Linked DNA regions of Desulfofalx alkaliphila DSM 12257. The protein of the gene in region 2 binds, or shares a complex with, the protein of the main gene of each other region. Links are inferred from orthologs where the notes say so. Each region holds a gene or a part of one and is shown on either strand. Other genes may lie near its edges.

Region 1 (4,023 bases), on a different replicon or contig from region 2:
CTTCGTCGTCTACCATGTCTGCCTTGTTCAAGAATACGCAGATGTAGGGCACGCCCACCTGACGGGACAGCAAAATGTGCTCACGGGTTTGGGGCATGGGACCGTCTGCGGCTGATACAACCAATATGGCTCCGTCCATCTGGGCAGCACCGGTAATCATGTTCTTAACATAGTCGGCGTGACCAGGGCAGTCAACGTGTGCATAGTGACGGTTTTCAGTTTCATACTCAACGTGTGAGGTGTTGATGGTGATACCGCGCTCCCTTTCTTCCGGAGCATTGTCAATTTCATCATACTTTTTAAGTTGTGCGCCACCGGCGGAGGCCAGCACTGAAGTAATAGCAGCGGTCAGTGTGGTTTTACCGTGGTCAACGTGACCGATGGTTCCAATATTTACGTGCACCTTATTCCGCTCAAATTTTTCCTTTGCCATTGGTAACTCTCCTCCTTGGGAAAAAAATTAAATATTAAGTGTTAATTTAAAACTTAGCCTTGATGAGAAATAATATCCTCAGCTATGTTTTTAGGAACTTCTTCATAGTGAGAGAACTGCATTGTATACTGCCCTCTACCCTGGGTTCTGGAACGCAGTTCAGTTGCATAACCAAACATTTCTGACAGGGGCACAAGGGCGTTAATTACCCGGGCATTACCCCTTTGATCCATGGCCTCTATACGGCCGCGGCGGCTGTTAATGTCACCCATCACGTCGCCCATATACTCTTCGCCCACCACAACTTCAACCTTCATAATCGGTTCAAGCAGCACCGGTGACGCTTTTTTGGCCCCATCCTTAAAGGCCATAGAGCCTGCCACCTTAAAGGCCATTTCCGAAGAGTCTACGTCATGGTATGAACCATCGTACAGTGTTACCCGCACATCCAGCATAGGATACCCGGCTAACACTCCGGTTTCCATCGCCTCGCGAATACCCGCATCAATGGCCGGTATATACTCTTTGGGAACAACTCCACCCACTATTTTGTTAACAAATTCATAGCCGGCACCGGGCTCTAAAGGTTCCAGTTCAATACAGCAGTGCCCATATTGACCCCGGCCACCAGACTGGCGAACAAATTTGCCTTCGGCCTTAACCGCTTTTTTGATGGTTTCTTTATAAGCAACCTGCGGTTTGCCCACATTGGCTCCAACCTTAAATTCCCGCAACAAGCGGTCTACAATAACTTCCAAGTGCAGTTCGCCCATGCCGGAAATAATGGTTTGGCCGGTTTCAGTGTTTGTGTGAGTCTTAAAGGTGGGGTCTTCCTCTGACAATTTTTGTAGAGCAACCCCCAGCTTATCTTGATCACCCTTGGTTTTGGGTTCAATAGCCACATCTATGACCGGCTCTGGAAATTCCATTGACTCCAGAATAATGGGGCTTTTTTCATCGCAGAGTGTATCCCCTGTGCCGGTAAACTTTAAGCCCACAGCGGCTGCTATTTCGCCTGCGTATACCGCATCCAACTCCTCACGGTGATTGGCATGCATCCGCAATATACGCCCCACACGTTCTTTTTTACCCTTTGTGGAGTTAAAGATGTAGGAACCGGATTTTAAAGAGCCGGAATAAACCCTAAAGAAAGTTAATTTACCAACATAGGGATCTGCCATGATCTTAAAAGCCAGGGCAGAAAAAGGCTCATCATCCCTTGGTATCCTGCGATCTTCATCACCGGTATTGGGGTTGATACCGCTGATGGCAGGCACGTCTGTGGGGGCCGGCATATAATCCACAATGGCGTCTAACAAAGGCTGCACACCTTTGTTTTTAAAGGATGATCCTGCCAAAACAGGTATCATTTTTACCGCCAAGGTCCCCTTGCGGATTCCAAGCTTTATTTCCTCTTCGGTGAGTTCTTCACCCTCAAGGTACTTAATCATCAGTTCTTCGTCGCTTTCAGCAACAGCTTCCAGCAATTTTTCGCGGTACTCTTCTACCAATTCCTTCATGTCTTCAGGAATTTCTGTTTCTTCACTTTGGGTCCCTAAGTCATCAACGTATATTCTTGCTTTATTACTAACCAAATCAACAACGCCCTTAAAGTTTTCTTCAACTCCAATGGGCAGTTGAACGGGAACCGGATTAGCGCCCAACCTATCCCGCATCATTTCTAAGCCGCGGTAAAAGTCTGCGCCTACGCGATCCATCTTGTTAATGTAAGCAATTCTGGGCACACGATACTTGTCTGCCTGTCTCCATACTGTTTCAGACTGGGGCTCAACTCCACCCACTGAACAAAACACCGCCACCGCACCATCCAAAACACGGAGTGAGCGCTCAACTTCCACGGTAAAGTCCACGTGGCCTGGCGTATCAATAATGTTTATACAATGTTCACGCCATTGGCACGTTGTGGCAGCAGATGTAATAGTAATTCCTCTCTCCTGCTCTTGAACCATCCAGTCCATTGTCGCTGAACCATCATGCGTTTCACCAAGTTTGTGTACCCTACCAGTGTAAAACAAAATGCGCTCAGTGGTAGTGGTCTTCCCGGCGTCAATATGGGCCATAATACCTATGTTGCGTGTACGCTCTAATGGAAACCTACGGGACATTTCTTTTCCTCCTTACCTTACCACCTGTAATGCGCAAATGCCTTGTTAGCTTCTGCCATTTTATGTGTATCTTCGCGTTTTTTCACAGCACCACCGGTGTTTTGTGCTGCATCCATTAGTTCATTGGCCAGTTTTTCGGCCATGCTTCTTCCTGAACGCTCGCGAGTGTATTTGGTGAGCCAACGAATACCCAGTGTCTGGCGGCGTTCGTGACGCACTTCAACAGGCACCTGGTAGTTCGCACCACCAACTCTGCGGGCTTTAACTTCCAATACCGGCATTACATTTTTCATGGCTTCTTCGAATACCTCTAATGGGTCTTTGCCGGTTTTGTCACGGACAATATCAAAGGCATCGTATACAATTCTTTCTGCAATTCCGCGTTTGCCATCGAGCATAATTTGATTTATTAGTTTAGTTACAACCTTGCTGTTGTATACGGGATCCGGCAGTACTTCCCGCTTGGGAATATCACCTCTTCTGGGCACTATTTCCCCCCCTTTGCTAAAGCTTTATCTTTAAAACTTATGTTCACATATTTATATATCACTACTTAGCCTTTTTAGCGCCATATTTAGAACGTGCTTGGTTTCGATTTTGCACACCGGCGGTATCCAGCGCGCCCCGAACAATATGGTAACGCACACCTGGTATGTCCTTAACACGTCCTCCACGAACCAGTACCACGGAGTGCTCTTGTAAGTTATGACCAATACCTGGAATGTAGGAGGTTACTTCAATACCGTTTGTAAGGCGAACCCTGGCAACTTTACGCAAGGCAGAGTTTGGCTTTTTAGGGGTTGTAGTGTAAACCCTCGTGCAAACTCCACGTTTTTGCGGACTGTTTTTCAGGGCAGGGGAGTTGGATTGACCTGTTTGCATCTCCCTACCTTTACGAATAAGTTGGCTAAAGGTTGGCATTTATCAGTTTACACCTCCTTCCCAAAGTAAAACTATGGGATAAACAATTTATATAATCTAATCTTCAATAATTGACGCCACGGCACAACGCACTTCAATACCACAGGTCTTGCCCAGCAGCTGCATACTTTCTACCTCTTCGATAGGTATGGCTTTATCTTGGCAGACCTTTATTATTGGTTCTGTGACGCGCCTCTCGGCGTTTTTGGCCACATATACCACCTTAGCCCGCCCCTTTTCCACAGCCTTCATCGTTTGTTTAGCACCAACTGTCTTTTGGCGGGCATTGGCGAGTCTTTTAATGGACATACAAAAACCCCCAGATGCCAGACACTCGTATATAATAACACCAGCAAGATTCGTTGTCAATATTTTTATATTATAAGTGAGTATTCCATAAAGTCTATCAATTTCAAAGTATTTATGACCCCTTGTTTGCTTAGAGGGATTAGGGTGGAGCTCTTATGGCTCCACCATTACCCCATCTTCAAGGCTGTCTATTTTTTGTTCCCCTTGAATACCCGCTTCTTCATCTGCTTGCTC
Region 2 (9,500 bases):
TTTACCGGGTTGTAGCAGGTAAGGTCGATATTCCCTTGGGAGTTAGTTTTGACAAAGAAGCCTTTAGCCAGGTTTTAGCTGAACTAAATAATCAGTATAGCCGCCAACCTCAAAATGCCCAGATAGCCTACGCTGAAGATCAGGTGGTGTTACTGCCGGAGACCTTGGGCAGGGAAATAGATGTCGAGGCCACTGTAAATAGGCTGGCCCGGGTGGAGCCGGGTGACCTCAAGGCAGAGTTGGTGTTTAATTCCCTTATACCTCAACTAACCAGTGAAGATTTAAAAGACATAAATTCTCGGTTAAGTATTTATGTTACTTCCTTTGATAACACAAACCCTAACAGAGTACATAATTTGAAGTTAGCCAGTGATAAGATAAATAATACCTTAATAAAACCCGGTGATGAGATGTCACTGAACAAGGTATTGGGACCGAGAACACCGGAAACGGGGTATAAAAAAGCCCCGGTGATAGTCGGCTCAAAACTTACGGAGGCCTATGGCGGCGGAGTGTGTCAAGTGGTTACTACCCTCTATAATGCCGTGGACCTTGCCGGGCTAGAGGTGTTAGAGCGGCACACACACACCATACCGGTAAATTATGTGCCTGTGGGCAGGGACGCAACCATTGCGGGGGATATTCTTGATTTTAGATTTAAAAACAGCGGTAAAAAACCGGTGTTAATTTCCAGTGAATTGGAAGATAATAAAATTGTGGTAACAATACTGGGCCACAGGGATGATGCCAATAGCATTGAATACAGTACTGAAACGATACGTGAAGTGATTAAATATGACACCGTGTATAAGGTTGATGAGAGTTTAAAACCCGGCGAAATAAAGGTGGTCAAACCCGGCCGTGAGGGTTACGAAATCACCACCTATGAGGTGACGGTGATAAATAATGTGGTGGTGGAACGTAAAGAAATATCCCACCATAGAGAAGAACCCGAAGATGCTTTGATTTACCTGTCACCACAGGATAAACAAATAAGGAAATAATAAAAGGCGCCTTAGGGCGCCTTTTAACACTGTCAGCAGGAGGTGGCCATTAACTGGACTAACTTCCTTAAACCTTTAGTTTCGATGCGGGAGACGTAAGACCGAGAGATGCCCATATCTTTGGCAATTTCTCTTTGACATTGTGGTTCTTGCCCGTTCAGGCCGTAACGCTGGATAAGAACGGTTCGCTCTTTTACTGGCAGCATGGCCAGGGCTTCCTTTAAGCGGGCCAACTCTTGAATGTTTTCCACTTCTTCATATACTGCTTCGGGGTCGGTGCCCAGGCAATTGGACCAGGTTAATTCATTACCTTCCTGATCCCATCCCACGGGCTGTTCTAAAGAGACCAGTACGTTATCCTTTTGTTTGCTTCGTAAGCACATTAATATTTCATTATGTATACACCGGGATGCATATGTAGAAAATTTTGAGCGTTCAACATCAAAGGTGTTAATTGCTTTAATAAGCCCTATGGTGCCGATAGATATTAAATCGTCGTAGCTTTCGTTGGTTGTTTCCTTATACTTTTTGCCGATATGGGCCACCAGGCGTAGGTTGTGTTCCACCAATATATTAAAGGCTTCCTTATCACCGGCTTGGTACCTTTTAAAGTACATTATGGTTTCCTCAGCACTGAGTGGTTTTTTAAAACTGTTGTTAACCACATAAGAAATTAACAAAGTTAAGCCGTTTATCAGGGATAAACCGAGCAAAATAGAACCCAACCCACCAAACATTAGCGAACCCCCTTTGAAAAGATAGCAGGTGTTTTATACTATGTTGGCTCAATGAAAATGGTGCAGAAATTTCACAGAAAAATGTTGGAAAATAGTATATAAATGGCCGTGCACAATGCCATTAATACCAAGGGGCAGTGGCAGGAAAAAATAACCCCCATATAGAAAAACTTATACCAAGGGATTGTTACAAAAAACACATACTGATAGGGGGATTGAATATGGAACGTATTTGGGCACCTTGGCGTACCGTGTATATTGGGAAGGATCACGGGTCACAGTGTATTTTTTGTGACAAGCTGGAGTCCGCAAATGATGAAGAAAACCATGTGTTGCTGCGGGGAGATAAAACCTTTGTGTGTTTAAACATCTATCCCTATAATAACGGGCATTTATTAATTGCTCCTAAAAGGCATGTGGGAGATATAACTGACTTGGATGAAGAAGAATCTTTAGAGCTGTTTCAAATGACCCAAAAGATGGTGGCGCTCTTGCGCAAAGCTTTTAACCCAGAGGGATTTAACGTGGGCGTAAATTTAGGTAAAATAGCCGGGGCAGGTGTTCCGGGGCATTTTCACATCCATGTGGTACCCCGCTGGGGCGGAGACACTAACTTTATGCCTGTAATAGGTGATGTGCGGGTAATTTCAGAAGGATTGAATATGACCTTTGAAAAGTTAAAAGAAGCCCTTGAGGATTAATGGGAGAATAGATAATTGCCGTACACCCGGGTAAACCCTAGGCTAAAAACAGCAAACCGGCAATTTCCTTTAAAAAACAATTGACAACCCATGTGGTTTTTGTTAAGATAATTCTTGCGAGTTCGATTGAATAATGTGGTGGATATAGCTCAGTTGGTTAGAGCGCCAGATTGTGGCTCTGGAGGCCGTGGGTTCGAGTCCCATTATCCACCCCATAAATTTTATACGCTGGGGCGTAGCCAAGCGGTAAGGCAGCGGTCTTTGGAATCGTCATGCGTTGGTTCGAATCCAGCCGCCCCAGCCATTTCACTTTTGTGAGCCATTAGCTCAGGCGGTAGAGCACCTGACTTTTAATCAGGGTGTCGATGGTTCGAGTCCATCATGGCTCACCATTAATTTTTTTTGCGGACGTGGCGGAACTGGCAGACGCGCTGGACTTAGGATCCAGTGGTTCACCCCGTGAGGGTTCGACTCCCTCCGTCCGCACCACCTTGTACAGAATAACATTCATTCTATTGACAAACCAGAGGTATTTATTGCATACTAGTATTGCGTAATAAGGATTTTATTACCAGGGTAAAAAATACCCTGGTATTTTGTTTTTAATTGTTAAAGCAAAATTTAACAGCATAATAAAACTAAAGGAATACCGGAAGGAAATTAATACAACATGTAGAATTATTTTATGTTATTGCAAAGGTTTTTTGGTTAAAATAGATAGTATTATGATTATTATGGTAAAATTATCAAGCAAAGTAAAAGTTATCTTTTAATGAATACATATATTAAGGGGGAGCACGTAAATAATGAAAGCAACTGCAGAGAAGTTGGAGAAAAATGAAGTATTGCTAGAAATAGAAGTTGATGACGAAAGGTTCTCCAAAGCATTAAACCGGGCATACAAAAAAATTGCTAAACAAGTAAACATTCCAGGTTTTCGTAAAGGAAAGGCACCTAAAGTAATGATAGACCGCTATGTGGGACAGGAAGCAGTTTATCATGAAGTTGTAGAGGATGTATTCCCAAGTGTTTACCAAGAAGCCATAGAAAAGACAGAAATATCACCGATTGGCCAGCCTGAGGTTGAAAAAATACAGGCAGAGGAAGGTAAGCCCTTGGTATTTAAGTTAAAAGTTCCTGTTAAGCCTGAGGTGAATTTAGGTCAATACAAGGGATTTGATATAGAGAAGCCCGCTGTGGAGGTTACAGACGAGGATGTTCAGCAAGAATTAGAACGCATGCAAAACCGTCATGCCAAGCTTGTTTCCGTTGAAGAGGGGGAACTGGCAGATGGAGACACAGCAATGATAGACTTTACCGGCTATGTAGACGGTGAGGCATTTGAAGGCGGTCATGCAGAGAACTACCCGCTGGTGGTAGGCTCGAGTTCATTTATTCCGGGCTTTGAAGAGCAATTGGTGGGTATGAAGATTAACGAAGAAAAAGATGTCACCGTTACCTTCCCAGAAGAATATCATGCTGATAATCTGGCAGGTAAAGAAGCGGTGTTTAAAGTTAAGCTGGTAGGTATTAAACGCAAGGAATTAAACCCCCTAGACGATGAGTTTGCTAAAGATGTAAGTGAATTTGATACCCTGGAAGAATTAAAGACAGACATTTTGAATAAGTTAAGGGAAGAAAGGGAACGTCAAGCCAATGCCAAAGTAAACCGTGAGGCTTTGGAAAAGGCGGTAGAAGAGGCTGAGGTAGAAATACCGGACGTTATGATTGAAAATCGGTTGGACGAAATGGTAAGCAATATGGAAAACCGCTTACGTACCCAAGGCATCCAGCTGGAACAATATTTACAATATACCAACTCAAATATTGATGACCTGCGCGACAAAATGAGAGAAGATGCTCATACAACGGTGTTGCAAGAACTGGTCTTGGATGCAATTGCAAAGGCGGAAGGAATTACTGCCACCGATGACGAAGTAGAAACTGAAATTGCCATGATGGCACCCCAATTCAATAAAGAACCGGCTGAGTTAAAGCTGACACTGGAGGCCTTGGGTGACCTAAAGATGGTTAAAGAAGATATTACAAGACGCAAAACCATGAAGTTTTTAATGGAGCAAGCAAACGTAATTGAAAAGGCGGCAGAGTAAACGGTATTCAGGGCTCAATAACTTTGAGCCCTAAAGATGTATTACACACTGGCTTTTAGGAGGCGACTCAAGTGTCTCATTTGGTACCAATTGTTGTGGAACAAACCAACCGCGGTGAGCGTTCTTATGATATTTACTCCCGATTATTAAAAGACCGCATAATATTTATTGGTGGCGCCATTGATGATCATGTGGCAAATTTAATTATTGCCCAATTATTGTTTTTGGAAGCTGAAGACCCTGCAAAGGACATTAACATTTATATTAATTCTCCGGGTGGGGTAGTAACAGCCGGTATGGCTATATACGATACAATACAATATATTAAGCCGTCGGTATCTACCATCTGCTTGGGCCAAGCTGCCAGCATGGGCTCTTTCTTGTTGGCTGCCGGTACAAAGGGTAAGCGCTATGCGTTGCCCTATTCGAGAATTATGATTCACCAGCCATTGGGCGGTGTTCAGGGCCAGGCCACTGATATTGACATTCACGCTAAAGAAATCCTGCGAATGAAACAGGTGTTGAATGATTTGTTGGCTAAACATACCGGCCAACCGCTGGAAAAAATTAGCGTAGATACTGAAAGAGACTTTTTCATGTCGGCAGAGCAGGCTAAGGAGTACGGTATCATTGATGAAGTGATACATGCTCGGAAGAAATAAAAAAGAGGTGGAATAATGGTTAACGAGAAAGGCCAATTAAAGTGTTCTTTCTGTGGGAAATTACAGGACCAGGTTAAGAAACTTGTGGCTGGGCCAGGAGTGTATATTTGCGATGAGTGCATAGAACTCTGCAATGAAATTATTGAGGAAGAATTAAATGAAGATTTTGGCCTAGACCTAGCCGATATTCCCAAGCCAAAAGAGATTAAGGAAATACTGGATCAATATGTTATTGGCCAGGAAGAAGCTAAAAAATCAATGGCTGTGGCTGTATACAACCACTACAAGCGCATTAACTTGGGTGGAAAAGTAGATGATGTAGAATTGCAAAAGAGCAATATAGTGATGCTGGGGCCCACCGGAAGCGGTAAAACGCTGCTGGCTCAAACACTGGCGCGCCTGTTGAACGTGCCCTTTGCAATTGCCGATGCCACCTCTCTTACCGAAGCTGGTTATGTTGGTGAAGATGTCGAGAACATCTTGTTAAAACTAATCCAAGCTGCTGACTACGATGTTGAAAAGGCAGAAAAAGGTATTGTATACATTGATGAAATAGATAAAATTGCTCGCAAGTCTGAGAATCCTTCCATTACCAGAGATGTTTCCGGTGAAGGGGTACAACAAGCACTGCTGAAAATTCTTGAAGGAACTGTTGCCAGCGTTCCTCCCCAAGGGGGCCGCAAGCATCCACATCAAGAATTTATACAGCTTGATACCACCAATATACTGTTTATTTGCGGCGGTGCCTTTGACGGCATTGACAGCATCATCCAAAACCGTATTGGTAAAAAGACAATGGGCTTTGGGGCAGAAATTAAAACCAAGGAAGAAAAGAAAATTGGCGAAATACTGCGCAATGTATTGCCGGAAGATTTGCTGAAGTACGGCCTCATTCCTGAATTTGTGGGCCGGCTGCCGGTTATTGTAACCCTTGATGCCCTAGACGAAGAGGCATTAATCCGAATACTTACGGAACCCAAAAACGCCCTCACCAAACAGTATGAAAAGCTCTTTGAGCTGGATGGCGTCAGCTTAGAATTCCAGGAAGATGCCTTAATGGCAGTGGCTGAACTGGCATTGAAACGCAACACCGGTGCCAGGGGTCTGCGGGCCATCATAGAGGAAGTAATGTTAGACGTTATGTACGATATACCGTCTAGGGATGATATATCCAAATGTGTTATTACCAAGGATTGCATCCAAAAGAAAGAAGCCCCAATAATAATGACAACAGACCGCAAAAAGAAAAAAGAAGAAAGTGCTTAAGAGGCTGCGCCTAGGCGCAGCTTTTTTTATGTAATTTATGGTAATATTGCGGATAATTTTCTTTCAATAAGTAATAATACTAGATAACAAGAAATTTACATTTAAAGTTTAATTCAATATTACCGGGGCTGACAGCCCCGGTTTTAAGGGGGTTTCTGTATGCATGAATTAACAGGCTTTGGGGGTCTAGTATCCTTCATACAATTATTCTTTGCGGTTGTTATCGGCCTGTACTTTTGGAACTTACTCAAAACCCAACAGGGAAATAAAAATGCGGTGGAACGTGAATCCCGAAAAGAAATGGAAAAATTACAGCGCCTTAGGGCGGTAAAGTTGACGGAGCCGCTTGCTGAAAAAACCAGGCCCACCAGTTTTGAGGAGATAATCGGTCAAGACGAAGGTTTAAAATCATTAAGGGCGGCATTGTGCGGGCCAAACCCCCAGCACGTGCTGGTGTATGGGCCGCCGGGGGTCGGTAAGACAGCTGCCGCCAGGGTAGTGCTGGAAGAGGCTAAAAAAATCAGCGCCTCTCCCTTTAAAGAAAATGCTAAATTTGTCGAAATAGATGCCTGCACCGCCAGATTTGACGATCGGGGAATAGCAGATCCCCTCATAGGATCGGTACACGACCCCATTTACCAAGGGGCGGGACCAATGGGAATGGCGGGCATTCCGCAGCCAAAACCGGGGGCGGTGACCAAAGCCCACGGGGGCTTGCTATTTATTGATGAAATAGGTGAACTGCATCCGGTGCAGATGAATAAACTATTAAAGGTACTGGAAGACCGCAAGGTGTTTTTGGAAAGCTCATATTATAGCTCTGAGGATACAAATATACCGCAGCACATTCATGACATATTTCAAAACGGCTTGCCCGCCGACTTTCGCATGGTGGGGGCCACAACCCGTACCCCTGAAGAGATTCCGCCGGCCATCCGGTCCAGGTGCCTGGAAATTTTCTTTCGGCCCTTGCTAAGTGAAGAAATAGGCATTATTGCCGGCAATGCCGCCGAAAAGATTAACATGCCCATGGAAGAAGGCGCCCTTGATGTTATTAAACGCTACGCCACCAATGGCCGTGAGGCGGTAAACATTGTACAAATAGCCGCCGGTATTGCCATCACTGAAGGCAGAAAAGAAATTTTGGTAAGTGATATTGAATGGGTAATTCACAGTGGGCGCTACTCTCCCAGAATGGAAAAACAAGTACCCCCGGAACCGCAGGTGGGTGTTGTTAACGGCCTGGCGGTATTTGGGCCTAACCTGGGCACTATCTTAGAAGTGGAGGCCGGCGCCATTCCAGTTCCCAAGGGCCAAGGTAAAATCATTGTTACCGGCATGGTGGAAGAGGAAGAAATGGGCGGCGGCGGCAGGATGGTGCGCCGCAAAAGCATGGCCCGGGGCTCGGTGGAAAACGTACTTACCGTTCTTCGCCGTGCCAAGGATGTGGATTATCGGGATTATGACATCCATATTAACTTTCCCGGGGGTGCACCGGTTGACGGTCCGTCGGCGGGGGTAACAATAGCCACTGCGGTGTATTCGGCCATTACCGGTGTGCCTGTGGATAACAAGGTTGCAATGACAGGTGAAGTATCTATTAGGGGTATGATAAAACCGGTGGGCGGCGTGGTGGCCAAAGTAAATGCTGCCCGCCTGGCAGGAGCCACCAAGGTATTTATTCCCGCAGAAAATAATCAGAAGTTATTTTCTGAAATGGAGGGAATTGAAGTTATTCCAGTGGAAAGACTAGAAGAAGTGATAAATGGGGCTCTGCTATACCAAAGGCAGACAGATGCCCAAACTAAGTTAGCCAATCCGGTGGAATTGCTCAGTGCTTCATTTCTTCCGGGGCCGGTTGTTCCAAAATCCTAACAGGGTAGACAGGTGATGATCTATGCTCATTGTTCAACATTAGCTACTAAAAATTCAAGAAACCCAGTTTTTACTGGGTTTCTCAGTGTTTTAACAATTATTGTTTTGGCAGTTGCTGGTTGTTATGATAAAATATTTGCATCATAACTTTATGCTTCAAAGCACCAGTGATAACATTAGAAACTAGGAGGTGCAATAAAATGGAACCCACTGAAAGAGTCTTGCCAATGCTACCCCTCAGGGGGATTCTGGTTTTTCCCTATATGGTCATCCACCTGGACGTAGGACGGGAGAAATCGGTGCATGCCATTGAAGAAGCAATGATTAACGACCGCATCATTTTCCTTGCAACACAAAAAGATGCCCAAACAGATGACCCCGTAGAAGAGGATATTTATACCATTGGTACTGTGGCAGAGGTAAAACAGTTACTTAAACTGCCCGGCGGTACCATTAGAGTGCTGGTGGAAGGTATTTCCAGAGGGCGAATTGTCGAATATTTGGATGATGAACCCTACTTTAAGGTAAAACTTCAGCAGTTTTCTGAAGAATTTCCCAAAACTAACGAAGTGGAAGCGCTTATGCGCAGTTTGGTGTATCAGTTTGAGCAATATGTTAAGTTATCTAAACGCATACCCCCGGAAACGGTGGTGTCGGTGGTTAATTTAGAGGAACCCGGTCGCTTAGCCGATGTGGTTGCTTCCCACCTAACGCTGCGTATTGATGATAAACAGCGGGTACTGGAGGCAATTAATATCGAGGAGCGTTTGGAAAAACTCTGCGGTATTGTGGCCAAAGAGCTGGAAATAGTAGAACTGGAACGAAAGATTAATATCCGCGTTAGAAAGCAGATGGAAAAAACCCAAAAGGAATATTACCTGCGGGAACAAATTAAGGCTATCCAAAAAGAGCTGGGCGAAAAAGATGACCGTGCTGCTGAAGTGGAGGAATTGCGAGAGCGCATAGCCAAGGCTAAATTGCCTAAAGATGTGGAAGAAAAGGCCACTAAAGAGGTTGATAGGCTGGAGAAGATGCCACCCATGGCTGCGGAGGCATCTGTGGTGCGTACATATGTGGAATGGATACTGTCCTTGCCCTGGTCAAAATCCACCCGGGATCGGCTGGATATTAAAGGGGCAGAGAG

The links.
Region 1: the proteins of tig (region 2) and rpsG are in contact, whole or in part, in a crystal structure (PDB 3GTY), measured with the Thermotoga maritima proteins. The link is inferred for Desulfofalx alkaliphila DSM 12257 from one-to-one orthologs. Residues at the interface, in WP_004081061.1 of Thermotoga maritima: Glu122, Val124, Val129, Leu130, Tyr133, Glu188, Gly259, Ile262, Tyr263, Glu266, Ser270, Glu273, Gln274, Glu277, Arg308, Gln311, Ile312, Ser315, Tyr316, Glu325, Arg329, Arg336, Leu363, Phe366, Trp367, Arg373, Leu377, Arg381, Leu384, Glu387; in WP_004081843.1 of Thermotoga maritima: Lys34, Lys52, Lys55, Glu59, Arg62, Gln63, Glu66, Asn67, Lys69, Val71, Arg95, Ala109, Lys110, Lys111, Gly112, Arg113, Pro114, Glu117, Glu121, Ile124, Ala125, Tyr127, Asn128, Asn129, Thr130, Gly131, Lys135, Asp139, Arg142, Met143.

The regions. Positions count from the first base shown.
Region 1 is NZ_JONT01000033.1:329-4,351, forward strand. The notes cover bases 1,313-4,023. They hold rpsG (30S ribosomal protein S7), read right to left. Parts: upstream 3,048-4,023; coding sequence 2,577-3,047; downstream 1,313-2,576. Other genes in these bases: fusA (elongation factor G), read right to left, coding at 1,313-2,559; rpsL (30S ribosomal protein S12), read right to left, coding at 3,109-3,480; BR02_RS0111995 (ribosomal L7Ae/L30e/S12e/Gadd45 family protein), read right to left, coding at 3,538-3,789; rpoC (DNA-directed RNA polymerase subunit beta'), read right to left, coding at 3,943-4,023. In the rest of the region: more of fusA, read right to left, coding at 487-1,312.
Region 2 is NZ_JONT01000001.1:69,903-79,402, forward strand. The notes cover bases 2,539-5,400. They hold tig (trigger factor), read left to right. Parts: upstream 2,539-3,248; coding sequence 3,249-4,553; downstream 4,554-5,400. Other genes in these bases: clpP (ATP-dependent Clp endopeptidase proteolytic subunit ClpP), read left to right, coding at 4,625-5,215; clpX (ATP-dependent Clp protease ATP-binding subunit ClpX), read left to right, coding at 5,231-5,400. Outside these bases: BR02_RS0100345 (VanW family protein), read left to right, coding at 1-1,004; RNA polymerase sporulation sigma factor SigK, read right to left, coding at 1,037-1,741; BR02_RS0100355 (HIT family protein), read left to right, coding at 1,963-2,442; more of clpX, read left to right, coding at 5,401-6,481; ATP-dependent protease LonB, read left to right, coding at 6,641-8,356; lon (endopeptidase La), read left to right, coding at 8,557-9,500. UniProt on the Bacillus subtilis protein: Involved in protein export. Acts as a chaperone by maintaining the newly synthesized protein in an open conformation. Functions as a peptidyl-prolyl cis-trans isomerase.